Regions from separate parts of the Pseudoalteromonas piratica genome, predicted to be linked through region 3. Evidence: predicted binding sites of a transcription regulator. Region 3 holds the regulator's gene; each other region holds the start of a gene.
What was found. The regulator LexA, encoded in region 3, represses DNA repair genes until DNA is damaged. The targets are predictions, from matches to a motif close to TACTGTATNNNNATACAGTA.
Positions count from the first base shown of each region.

Region 1: a site for LexA is predicted at 1,696-1,715, ahead of umuD (translesion error-prone DNA polymerase V autoproteolytic subunit). Genes of this name have one in related genera too.
Region 2: a site for LexA is predicted at 2,136-2,155, ahead of uvrD (DNA helicase II). Genes of this name have one in related genera too.
Region 4: a site for LexA is predicted at 2,058-2,077, ahead of dinB (DNA polymerase IV). Genes of this name have one in related genera too.

Region 1 is NZ_CP009888.1:2,324,729-2,327,925, reverse strand. Features, by position in the region: gene OM33_RS10825 (hypothetical protein) at 1-4, shown strand, start outside; gene OM33_RS10820 (Y-family DNA polymerase) at 18-1,274, opposite strand; gene umuD (translesion error-prone DNA polymerase V autoproteolytic subunit) at 1,274-1,675, opposite strand; gene OM33_RS10810 (substrate-binding periplasmic protein) at 1,871-2,662, opposite strand; gene OM33_RS10805 (AAA family ATPase) at 3,166-3,197, shown strand, end outside.
Region 2 is NZ_CP009888.1:769,420-772,616, forward strand. Features, by position in the region: gene uvrD (DNA helicase II) at 1-2,071, opposite strand, end outside; gene OM33_RS03430 (hypothetical protein) at 2,186-2,425, opposite strand; gene OM33_RS03435 (hypothetical protein) at 2,438-2,749, opposite strand; gene OM33_RS03440 (HAD-IA family hydrolase) at 2,947-3,197, opposite strand, start outside.
Region 3 is NZ_CP009888.1:541,425-544,621, forward strand. Features, by position in the region: gene ctaD (cytochrome c oxidase subunit I) at 1-41, opposite strand, end outside; gene coxB (cytochrome c oxidase subunit II) at 41-1,171, opposite strand; gene lexA (transcriptional repressor LexA) at 1,509-2,126, opposite strand; gene plsB (glycerol-3-phosphate 1-O-acyltransferase PlsB) at 2,377-3,197, shown strand, end outside.
Region 4 is NZ_CP009888.1:3,102,362-3,105,558, forward strand. Features, by position in the region: gene OM33_RS14325 (hypothetical protein) at 1-16, opposite strand, end outside; gene OM33_RS14330 (hypothetical protein) at 214-579, opposite strand; gene dinB (DNA polymerase IV) at 810-1,874, opposite strand; gene OM33_RS14340 (DUF3192 domain-containing protein) at 2,270-2,635, shown strand; gene OM33_RS14345 (LytR/AlgR family response regulator transcription factor) at 2,780-3,197, shown strand, end outside.

The sequences.
Region 1 (3,197 bases), 1.4 Mb from region 3:
TTAATTGCGAATTGCCATTAACATTTTATTCTAGGAATATCTGACCAACGGGTCGTATATTTTGGGGATAAAAACTCACGTCGCATGCGCCAAAAAGAGGTTTGCTTTTCACTCGCAAGCTTAAGCGTGTCATTACCAAAACGTTGATTAATCGTATCTAAGCACTTCATGAGCTCAGGTTTATCCTGGGAGAGATTAAACAAATCACCTTGTCGATACATTTCATCTTCTAATTCAATAGCCCCAACACCACATTTTTGAAAGCGTACATTTGGGCTATAAATATTTAAGAATAGGTGTTTAACCGCATTGGAAAATACGCTGACATCGTTTGATGCTACAGGAAACTCGTAAATAAAGCTGCGCTTATAGTAATGATCTTCAAAAGGGGAGCTGTGGGCAAAAATCACAATACGTTTTGCAAGTGAACCTTGCTTTCTGAGCTTACGGGCTACAATATTGCAGTGTGCCGCAAAGGCTGCACGTAAAGAGTGAGGATCGGTAATACGTTCACCAAACGAACGGGTGGAGTACACTTCTTTTTTTTTCTGTTTTACATCATCCCATGATAAACAAGGTGTGCCATTTAGCTCATTAATTGTACGTTCAAGCACCACACTAAACTGCTTACGCATTAATTTGGCTGGTTGATTTGCTAAATCAAGCGCAGTGTGGATATCCATTAATTTTAGCTTTTTACTAATTCGCCGACCAACTCCCCACACATCTTCTACAGACATGAGTTTCAGAATGCGTTTACGAGACAGCTCATTATTGATGACGGCTACACCATCAAATCCGGGTAGTTTTTTTGCTGCATGATTGGCAGCTTTTGCAAGTGTTGCCGTAGGGCCAAAACCTACGCCAACAGGGATTTTAGTTTTACGCCATACAGCTTTACGAATGGTGTGGCCATATTCATTCCAGTCGTTGATAAGATGATTAAAGCCGGTAAAATTTAAAAACGACTCATCAATTGAATAAATATATTGGTTGTCACTAAACCTGCTTATTTCGTTCATCATGCGGGCACTGAGATCAGCATAAAGCTCATAATTAGATGAACGCACAACCACATTATATTTATCCAGTTGGGCTTTCACTTTGAAATAGGGTTCAAATTTAGGAATGTTAAGCTTTTTAGCGATTGGGCAAACGGCACATATGCAGCCATCGTTATTCGTTAATACAACTACTGGGCGCTTACGAATAGTAGGATCAAATACTTTTTCGGCACTGGCATAAAACGATACCGCATCTACAAGCGCAAACATTAAAATAACGCCTTGCGGGCACGATGTAAGCGAACTGATGTACTGACAACACCCTCATATTGAAATGTATCGCCTTTACTCACTAAAATTGGCGAGTAGTGTGGTGAACTCGATATCAACATACCTCGCTGTTTATCAAAAATTTTACAAGTGAATACGCCATTGAAATTAGCCACAATTACATCCCCTTGATGAGGTTCAAGTGCGCGATCCACAATTAAAATATCACCATCAAAAATACCACTACCGACCATAGAGTCACCTGTTGCCACACCGACAAAAGTGGCGTTAGGGTGTTGGATCAGCAGTTCATCAAGAGATAATCCAAGCTCTTGATATTCGGCAGCAGGGGACTCAAACCCAGTAATGCCAGCTTCAATTTTTATTGGTACAACTTTCACAAATTTGCAAACATCAAAATAACTGTATAAATATACAGTTTAGTGTAAATTTGAAAAATTAGGTAGTACTAGATTGCTAACCTGTAAAAGTTTTTAACACCTTTAAAATATACACTTATTAATCAATATACTGGGCGTTTAAATAGATATAAATAACAGCGAGGCTGTTGGATGAACTGTACTAAAAGCCGTTAATTATAGGTGCTTAGTATCATACCAAGGTTCGGTATTATATTGGTTCAGGATCCGTTGGAGCTTGCCATCTGTTTTTAATTGGGCAATACCGTTATCAAAAAGAGTGATGACTTGATCATTGAATTGTGCATTAAAACCAATATAGAGAGGTGTTAAATTACCCTCAGTCGCGACACGAACGATATTGTGCAAATTAAGTTCTGACAATAGATAATTTAGATTGAAACGAGAATCTAATAAAAAGTCGATTCGACCTTTTTGTAACAGTCTAATATTTCGCTTCAGTGGCGCGTTTCCTGTTGCATAATAAACACTATCAGGTTGTTTTGTTAAGAGCTTTTCGAGTTTATTACCGTAATGGTATCCTTTAATTACACCAATACGATGATTGTTATTAAAAATAAACGGAACGGTATAGGCTTGCTTTGAAGTCTGATTAGCAGCTTGATTTAAAGTATAAAAATCATTGTACCAACCACCAAACGTTGCATTAGAACGCTTTAAGTTAAATTCGGAAATATGCTGTTGAGTCAGTGCTAATACAATATCGACTTCATTTTGAGTAGCCATTTTAAGTGCACGCGATAATGGCATAATTTGAATATCAAGTAACAGTTGATTATTAAGGGCAATTTCATTGATGATTTCAATTAAAATACCAGGAGCATGCCGATTATCACAAATAAATGGGCACCAATAATCAGAAGCAACTCTAAGCGTTTTTGCATTTAAAGAAATACTGCTAACAAGAAGTAATATGAATAATGAAAATCGAAACAACGATTGGTACATACCTAAAGGAATATCTTATTTTAAAATAAGCAGTTGCATAAGATCTTATCTAAAATTGGTACGTGATACTAGCTAAGTTTTAAAGCTATGATGATTATTAGGATTAGGTTAACGATGAATCAAAGTAACTCATAATGTATATTATGTTAAATCAGATGTGCTTTTATAATTCATTAGTATCGGTCTCAAATTATCGATGCTTCTACACCCTTTTTTGGCACATTAATTTGATAATATGCGTTTAAAAATAGATGCTTTGATGCGCGAGTGAATTTTGCAAGCTATATTAAGTGACACTTCCTAGTGATTGTAATCAAACTAGATACCTGTATATTAAGTTCGACAACAACCTTTTAAGAGATTTGATACATTCACGTTACGGCTATGAATGCTATCTTTTAAATAAAAAACAAACTTATTAGATTTGGCTAATTACTTTCTCCGCTGTTAACTTCGTGAGATATAAACGTGTAAATCTAACCAATGGAAAATAGCAAAACATAATGAATCAAGCGCTTGACCAAATCATCCAACA
Region 2 (3,197 bases), 230 kb from region 3:
TTAGCACCGTACCTTCACCAAACTTGCCGTGCATTACGCGCTGGCCGAGTTTAAAGCCAGTATCGTTAAAGGTTTCTAAGCTGATGGTATTGCTAAAACGGCCTGTGGTTTTAGGCTTAGTAATTTGTGTTTTAACACGAATTTCATCCAAGCAATCTTCCGGTAATTCGCGAATAAAGCGTGACGGACTGTGAAACTTTTCTTGCCCGTATAAACGGCGGCTTTCCGCGTGACAAATATAAAGCTTTTGCATGGCACGTGTCATGCCTACATAACACAGGCGACGTTCTTCTTCTAAACGGCCGGTTTCTTCTTGGCTTTGTTGGGATGGGAACATACCCTCTTCAACGCCTGCCATAAACACCAATGGGAACTCTAAGCCTTTGGCTGAGTGCAGTGTCATCATTTGTACTGCATCTTCATGTTCGTCTGCTTGCCCCTCACCTGACTCAAGTGCGGTATACGCTAAAAAGCCATCAAGCGGTGAGCTAAACTCTTCTTCATCTGGCAATTCGTATTGGCTAGTCGCGTTAATTAATTCTTCTAAGTTTTCTACGCGAGCTTGGCCTTTTTCACCTTTTTCTGCCATATACATCGCCATTAGGCCTGATGTTTGAATGGCGTATTTGGTTTGTTTATCTAACGATTTATCGAGAATGTTATCTTCAATCTGGTCGATCAGTTCAATAAATGAATTAACCGCATTGGCAGCGCGCCCGGCTAAATGCTTTTCTGCAAGTAAGGTTTTTGCTGCGTACCAAAGTGGTAATGATTCGCTACGTGCGCAATCACGAATAAGACTTAAAGTACGATCGCCAATGCCGCGCGTTGGGGTATTAATAATTCGCTCAAATGCCGCGTCATCATTGCGGTTATTTACAATGCGTAAGTAGCATAAGGCATCTTTGATTTCTTGACGTTCGAAGAAGCGCATACCGCCGTAAATTCGGTAAGGGATTCGCGGTGATTGAATATTTAATTCAGATTCCAGTACACGCGACTGGGCGTTGTTGCGGTATAAAATGGCGCAGTCTTGCAGAGCATTACCTTGTTCAAACCAGGCCTTAATTTTACTAACAATAAAACGGGCTTCGTCAAGTTCGTTATAAGCGGCATAAACACCAATTTGTTCACCTTGATTGCCGTCAGTCCACAGCTCTTTACCCATACGCTCGGAGTTATTGGCGATTAAATGGTTTGCCGCCTTTAGAATATTACCTGTTGAGCGATAATTTTGTTCTAAGCGAATAGTTTGTGCATCAAAATCACTAATAAACTGTTTAATATTCTCGATACGCGCGCCACGCCAACCATAAATACTTTGGTCATCATCCCCGACAATCATGATCTTGTTGCTTTTGCCAGCAATTAGCTTTAACCATTGATATTGAATGGTGTTGGTATCTTGGAATTCGTCTACCAGCATATGCGGAAAACGCTGTTGGTAGTGACGAAGTAAAGTTGGCTGGTCACGTAATAATTCAAAACAACGCAGTAAAATTTCGGCAAAATCAACTAAACCTGCACGGTCACATGCTTCTTGGTAAGCGGTGTAAATACGTAGCATCATTTGTTCATTAGGGTCAAACGCTTGAATATGTTTAGGGCGTAAACCTTCGTCTTTTTTAGCGCCAATATACCAAGCCGCTTGTTTGGCCGGCCATTTCTTCTCGTCAATATTCATTGCTTTCATTAAGCGACGGATCATCCTAACCTGATCGTCAGTGTCGAGAATTTGAAATGATTCTGGCAGGTTTGCTTCTTTATGATGGGCGCGAAGGATACGGTGGGATAAGCCGTGGAAAGTGCCAATCCACATGCCGCCAACAGACGCCTTAAGCGTTGCTTCAACACGGCTACGCATTTCTTTGGCTGCTTTGTTGGTAAAGGTTACCGCAAAAATACTGTAAGGTGAGGCATGCTCAACTTGCATTAACCAAGCAATTCGATGGACAAGTACGCGGGTTTTACCTGAACCTGCGCCCGCTAGCACCAGCATATTTTGTAGCGGGGCGGCAACGGCTTCGCGTTGATTGTCATTTAAACCATCTAATAATTCAGAAACGTCCATCGAAGTTAACTCTTTACCAAAATTGGCAAAAGTATAACAGGAGTTGATTTAATACCAAATAGAATACTGTTTTTATAAACAGGGTTTTATCTAAACGGAGTTTAGGCTATTAAGTTACTTTTCGTATTCCGATTCGAAGCCATAAAAAGGGTTTTCTGTTTTTTTAAGTTGTGTTGCACGCTCATCTAGATATTCTCTAGCGAATTGTACCCGATCATTTTCAGGTAAGGTGGCAATGATATTTTCAATATGTTGCATTTGTTGTTTTTCTCGATAAATTGAAATCAGCGTTTCGCTACCAAAAATAAAGAAAAACAACAGTCCAAAACCCACTAAGTACAGCAATGTATCCATTGACTAAATCCTTTAGCTATTTAATTGATTAATATAACGCTGCGTATTTAGCGATAAACGTTCGTGGGAAGAGTAAACAAGCAGGCTTTCAGTTTCTGTAGTTAATTTTACAGATACCTCTACAGTAAACAGCGCAAATGGAATAACCTCTAAAGTGCCTAAATTTTCGAGCTCGGTTTTTATAAATGTGTGGGTACCGAGCGCAATTGGAAATCTATTTTTACCTTTTAGCTTTCCATCAACGTATAATTTCAACCCTGTTAACCAATTGTTTGTAATGCGAATTTCGTGTTGCGCTAATTGAAACTTCCATTCTGAGTACATAGTGTCGTTTACCTAATTGAACTACTTTCATTGTTGGCTAATGTACTGAAGTATTTGAAAATGAGTTAGACAAAGTGATGAGTGGTAATTTAACGTGCTGTAAGGAAGCAATATTTTCCTCACAGCTTATCGTGATTAGATTGTACAGTGCTTAAATACTTTTGGTGCAGCAGCTTGTTTGGTATTTAAACCACAGCTTAGAGAAAATTTCTTAGATCAAAAATGTCAGATATATCGAGGTGTGCTAATCCATTATATCGGTAAGGTACAAAAGCATTTTCTAGCCAAACGCTATAGCAGCCAGCATTATTCGCGCCTTGCACATCTGAATCAAGGCTATCACCCACATGCAAAATCTCGTTGAGGTTTACACCTAATTGCTGGCAGGCTAAATCGAACATATCGCTTGCTGGTTTGGCTTTGCCATGAGGCCCTGCTTGTAATACTA
Region 3 (3,197 bases):
GGGGCATGATGGTGATGATGAGATTCAGCTATTGTAGTCATTATTGTGCTTCTCCCATTGATTCTTGAATGTCACTGGGTTGAACGAGATCACCCGTGTTGTTACCCCAAGCATTTCGCTCGTAAGTCACTACCGCAGCAAGTTCTTTTAATGACAGCATTTTACTGTAGCCTTGCATTGCCGTAGCAGGCTTACCATGCACAACAATGTCGATGTGTGCTTTAATATCGCCGACTGCAATTGGACTATCCTTTAAAGCAGGGAATACACCTGGCAACCCCATACCTGATGGTTGATGACAAGCGGCACAATTTGCCATATAGACTTGCTCACCAAGTGTCATTAACTCATCTTCGGAAAGCGTGACGCTTAATGATGCTTTTTCTGCAGCAGCGGCCTGCGCCTTTTCTAGCTGCGCATTTGCGAGCCATTGTTCAAATTCATTGGGCTCTTTAACTTCGACTACAATAGGCATAAAACCATGATCTTTGCCGCATAGTTCAGCGCACTGTCCGCGATAAATACCCGCCTCATTGACTCGTGTCCATGCTTCATTAATAAAACCCGGGTTAGCGTCTTTCTTAACCGCAAACTCTGGCACCCACCAAGAGTGAATCACATCATCAGAGGTCATTAAGAAGCGTACTTTTTTTCCTTTCGGGATAATGAGTGGCTTATCTACATCTAACAGATAAGTTTCGGTTTTTTCATCTTGATTGGTAATTTGCTCACGCGGTGTAGAAAGTACTGAATAAAATGACACATCGTGGTCAAGGTATTCGTAGTGCCACTTCCATTGCGAACCTGTAACCTTGATGGTCAAATCCGCTTTTGTGGTATCTTCCATTGCAATCAATGTTTTGGTTGCCGGCACAGCCATCGCAATCAAAATGACAAATGGAATTGCTGTCCACAAAATTTCAACTTTTGTACTTTCATGGAATTGGGCTGGTACTGCCCCTTTAGATTTACGGTGATGGATAATTGCCCAAAACATCACGGCAAATACGACTAATCCAATTACGCAACAGATATAAAATATGGTCATATGGAGCTCATAGACATCACGGCTGATGTCCGTCACCCCAACAGGTAAGTTATATTGACTCGTCCCAACTGCTAAAAAAGGAAAGCTCAATAGTAACCATAAGGATAGCTTAACTAACCTCATGCTCGCTCCTTTGCTAATTATTATTATGTTGTTAGGAAATGGTCAGTGAAAGTTAATGTGATTAGATCACACGACGCACTACAGCATCACTCCATTTTCTTTATTATGTTTTGTTTTCAAAGCCCGCACACAGCTATAAGAAAACAAAGGTTACTACTAAGGTCTAGTAAACGATTAATTTTTACGCAAGTCAAATTTAAGATAAATTTTTTATAAATCTATGGGTTAGCGCTTTTTTTTAAGCAAGGGAAGGAAACTAAAAATGAAGTTAAGAAGTGTTTGCTTTGTTTATATGGCTAGTGGTTAAAGCCTCTAGCCATAGTAATTAGGTGTATCATTACATCCAATCTGCATTGCGGATCACGCCAACGGCTAATCCTTCAATATTAAAGTGATCATGTTCTAAGTCGACTTTGATTGTATCAAAAGCCTCATTCTCGGCGTGCAACAGTACTTGCTTACCCGCTTTTTCGAAACGTTTAACGGTCACATCTTCATCTACACGCGCGACGACAACTTGCCCATTATTTGCCACAGGTGTTCTGTGTACTGCCAATAAATCGCCATCCATAATGCCGATATCTTTCATACTCTCACCTTTAACTCTAAGCAAAAAGTCAGCACATGGATTAAATAAGCTTGGATCCACTTGATAGTGGCTTTCAATATGCTCATGCGCCAAAATAGGCGAGCCCGCTGCAACTTGACCAACCAATGGTAAACCTAATTGTTCCGGTTCCTCTTCTTCAACAAGACGAATACCACGGCTTGCCCCAGGTACCATTTCGATGACCCCTTTTTTCGCAAGTGCTTTTAGGTGTTCTTCAGCAGCATTGGCGCTCTTAAAGCCTAATGTAGAGGCTATTTCAGCACGCGTAGGCGGCATACCGGTATCTTTTATAAATACTTTAACAAGCTCTAGGATTTGCGCTTGGCGCTTAGTTAATGGTCTCATTCACTGGTTTTCCATACAGTACAGATAACTGTGAGTATATACAGTTAATGCTATTTCGCAACTTTTAATTCTTTGATATTTAGCACTATGCTTAAGATTTAGTTTTCGCAAAGCAATTTGTTGCATTTAAAAGTAAATAGCACATTGGACTTTAGCCAGATTGCTTTATTTTTCTTCTGGCATGACCAGTTATTTAATCTTTTTAAGTTAACTGGTATGCTAGCGCCCCTTTTTGTTTTAGGTTGGTTTTATGAATTTGGTTAGTGCTGTGATTCAGTTGTTCGCAAATGCTATGAATAAGCTTTTTGTGCGCTCAAAAATTGTACCCGAACACCCTTTAGATAATCTTGGTATCGACGCAAATAAACCAACCGTTTACATCACCTTATTAAATTCCTTTGCTGATGCTGCTGCGTTACAAACAACGTGTAAAAAGTTAGGGCTGCCCGACCCTCAAATCAACCAACAAATTGGTGAGCATCAGGTTCCACGTTACATTCCTATTCATCACCGTTCACCCTTGATCGGTTCGGTAAAAAAAGAAAGCCCAGCCCTGTCAATCAGTGAAAATATTTTTAATGCATTAAAACAATCTGATGTTGATGACTTACAGGTTATACCGGTCACCATTTTATGGGGACGTAATCCTGGTAAAGAGAAGCCAGGTCTCGGCACCATTCTATCAAGCTCTCTAACCCCGAGCTGGTTACGCAAACTCTTTGTTGTTTTACTATCTGGTCGCGACAATTTAATTCGCTTTAGCCGCCCATTACAACTTTCTGAACTTACAGGTAAAAAACAAAGTAGCGATTTACCGCATAAACTCATTCGCGTTGCACGTGTGCATTTTAAACGTCAAAAGCTAGCTGCACTTGGCCCCAAACTACCTTCACGCGATCAACTATACCAAGGGTTACTTGCATCAGCTTCTGTCAAAGCCGCAATTGAGGAAGAAGCAAAAAGTAAAAACATTTCGATCGCTGAAGCGCGCCAAAATGCGATAAAGCTGGTTGATGAAATTGCAGCTAATTACAATGAATCCATGATTGGCGTCCTAGAGCGAATCCTTAC
Region 4 (3,197 bases), 640 kb from region 3:
GATAGAGTGAAATCATTTAGTTCTCCAAACAATACTGCAAACGAACAATGGCCTACAAACACATTGCTTATTTGACTATTTGAATCACTAATTTTTACGGATGCTCCGCTTCACTGTTCATATTGAGAATATGCGTAGGCGTAGGCTGTCCGCGCAGCCTTTATCTAAATGATATCGGCCAAAAATAAAAAAACAAGTTACGTATTTGTACAATTATTGATTTGAAATCTTGGCGTTGAACTCTTCAAAGCCAAGCCCAAACAGGGAAACCACCATTTCCTCGTTGATATCTAAACCGGGAAATTTTTTTGAAAAATTTCCAAGTATTCTATCTAGGTTGTTGGCTAATAATTTTGATAAAAATAATTCTGATTGGGGCGACAATGCTGTCAAGGCTAATAAGGGGTTTTCGAAAGAACCAGACTGGACCTTATTTAAAAAGTCACTATAGCTAGTACATTGGTAGATACAAATAGCTAGATTTTCTTGGGCTTGCCCAAGCGGACAAGATAAAATTTTTGACAGTCGCTTAGACTGCCTTTTTATATTACTAAGCAGTTCTTCCGTTTCTAAAGACATAAATACACCAAAACAGTACAACACTAGGCCCACAGCACCTGCGTTGTTTTGCTTTTTATTTGAGTGTGTTTACATTTTTAAAAGCCAGAGTATATCCATTTCGTTCGCTATGGTGGGAACAGGCTTCTCTGAGTAGCCAATTAGCATATTTTAAGATAGCTATAATAATTTTAAAATACTTTTTAAATAGATAATATTTATTGAATATTTATTAATGATAAGGAGAAGTGCTACTCAAACCCTAAACCGAGCTGCACGCTATTTTCTTCAGGTTCTTGTAGCCCGATATGAATTCCAAGCAATCTAACAGGCTTTCCCTGCCCCCTAATAATTGCTTCTGATAACAGTACCTTCAACAAATCTAAGCTAATCTCATTAGCTTTCTGATCTTTTGTTGTTTGTTGAAAGTCGTTAAATTTAACCTTTACGCCAAGCTTATTCATAGCACGAGTCTCAAGGTACTTTGATGAACGACGCTTTAATTCAGGTAGTAATTTATCAATTATTATGGTTTCAAGTTCACTCTGCTCACTAATATCAAACTCAAAAGTTCTTTCAACCCCAACAGACTTCCTTATACGCGTTACTTGCACTTCTCTATCATCTATTCCGTGACTACGATTCCACAATACGTGACCATATTTCCCAAACTTACTTGCTAAGAATCCTTCATCAGAACGCCTTATATCACCGCAAGTTTCAAATCCAAGTGCCTTAAGCTTTTCAAAAGTTACTTTGCCCACACCGGGGATCTTTTTTAACGGTAATGTCTCCAAAAACTCCCAAATCTGATCTGGTGCTATTGTGCATTGGCCGTTTGGCTTGTTTAGGTCTGAAGCTACTTTAGCGACGAATTTGAGCGGTGCAATCCCTGCTGATGCAGTTAAACCTGTAGCTTTTAGAATCTCCTCCCTAATTTCCTGAGCAATCAAGGTTGCAGAGCCTTGATGTAGTGCGGATTCGGATAAATCTAAATAAGCTTCGTCGAGTGATAAAGGCTCAATTTTATCTGTGTACTTTTCAAAAATGCCATGAATGATTTGGCTGGTTTCTTTATACACTTCCATTCTTCCGGGAACGACAACAAGATCAGGGCACTTTTTGAGAGCTAACCCTGTTGGCATTGCCGAACTGACACCATACTGTCTTGCGATATAATTGCAGGTAGAAAGAACCCCTCTGCGATCAGATTTGCCTCCAACAGCGACTGGCTTATTAGCTAATGATGGATTGTCTCTGACTTCAATCGAGACATAGTATGCATCCATATCAATGTGCGCGATCTTTCTCTGCATATAGAGCCTGAAATAGAAATATTGAGTAATACGAAATTAATGTACGTGCATTTTTGTACGCTAAACCAAAACCCATAAACCCAGCAAAAACAATGAACTTAAAAATTTTAACGAACATTTTTTATGTTTTATGTTGACATTAACAATCCATATCGATATGAATAAATTTTTTCAAAATAGAAACACTGTTTATTTATACAGTTTTATTATGACCCATTTAAATAAGAACCAGCAAGTTTTTATTTTTAGTCAAAGTTACTATTTTTTAGTTTTTTTCACTATTAAAACGACCCAACTAAAATATAAGCACATGATATTTATAAAAATTCATTATTGGCACCCTTTCTGCTACATAAAGAAAAATTATAATACTCGAATTATTTTCAAGGACATTTATGAAATACTTAGTTTTAGCATCTGCACTATCTCTTCCATTATTAACTGGCTGTGTTGTTGCCGTTGGCGGTGAAGGCAAAAGCAGCCACACTTCTAGCTGGGAAAGAACACACGAAAAAAATCGCAAAGTAATTGCAAATATGGAACTCGGCAAAGAGTACCAAATGGTGATTAATAAATTAGGTACGCCAAGTTTTTCTGAATTAGTAAAACAGGGTGATACTGAGTTTCGTGTACTTTATTATGCGACAAACTCTATTCATTCAGACGGTAAAACCACAAAAGATGAATGTACCCCGCTTGTATTCAAGAATAACCTGTTAACTGGTTGGGGCGAGAATGCTTTAAACCAACTTAAACACTAACCAAATCAACGGGGCAAAGACATTTGCCCCACTCTTGTAAAATATAAAAATCCATTCATCAATAAGCATTTACAATTATTCATTGACTATTACGACAACTTTCGTAATATTAAATACGAAAGGCATCGTAATTAGGTGGATAAAATGGATAGATTTAATCTTGTAATTGGTCATAGCGACCCAACATTTAAAGACGAAATATCAAAGCAAATCGATAACTCGCTTTTTTCTTTGGCTAATGTTGAATCTTGTTTTACGAAGTTAATAAAAGCCTGTAAAGAGACCAGTGCAAAAGTGCTCTTTATACAAAACGAACTAATTCAGGAAAAAGATTGGCTCACATTGCAGTCTCTGGCTAGCTCAACCGAGATAATACTTATTTCAAATAATCGCATCGATGCAGCAAAAGCGTTTGAATTTGATTTATTTGATTTCATTCTCGAGCCGATGGCAAATTCTCGACTTTGTAAAACTCTTGATAAACTCGCCCAAATATTAACTCCAGAGAAAAAGCAGATTGACCTTGTTAGTTCCTTAATGCAAAAACTCGCACCAAGACAAC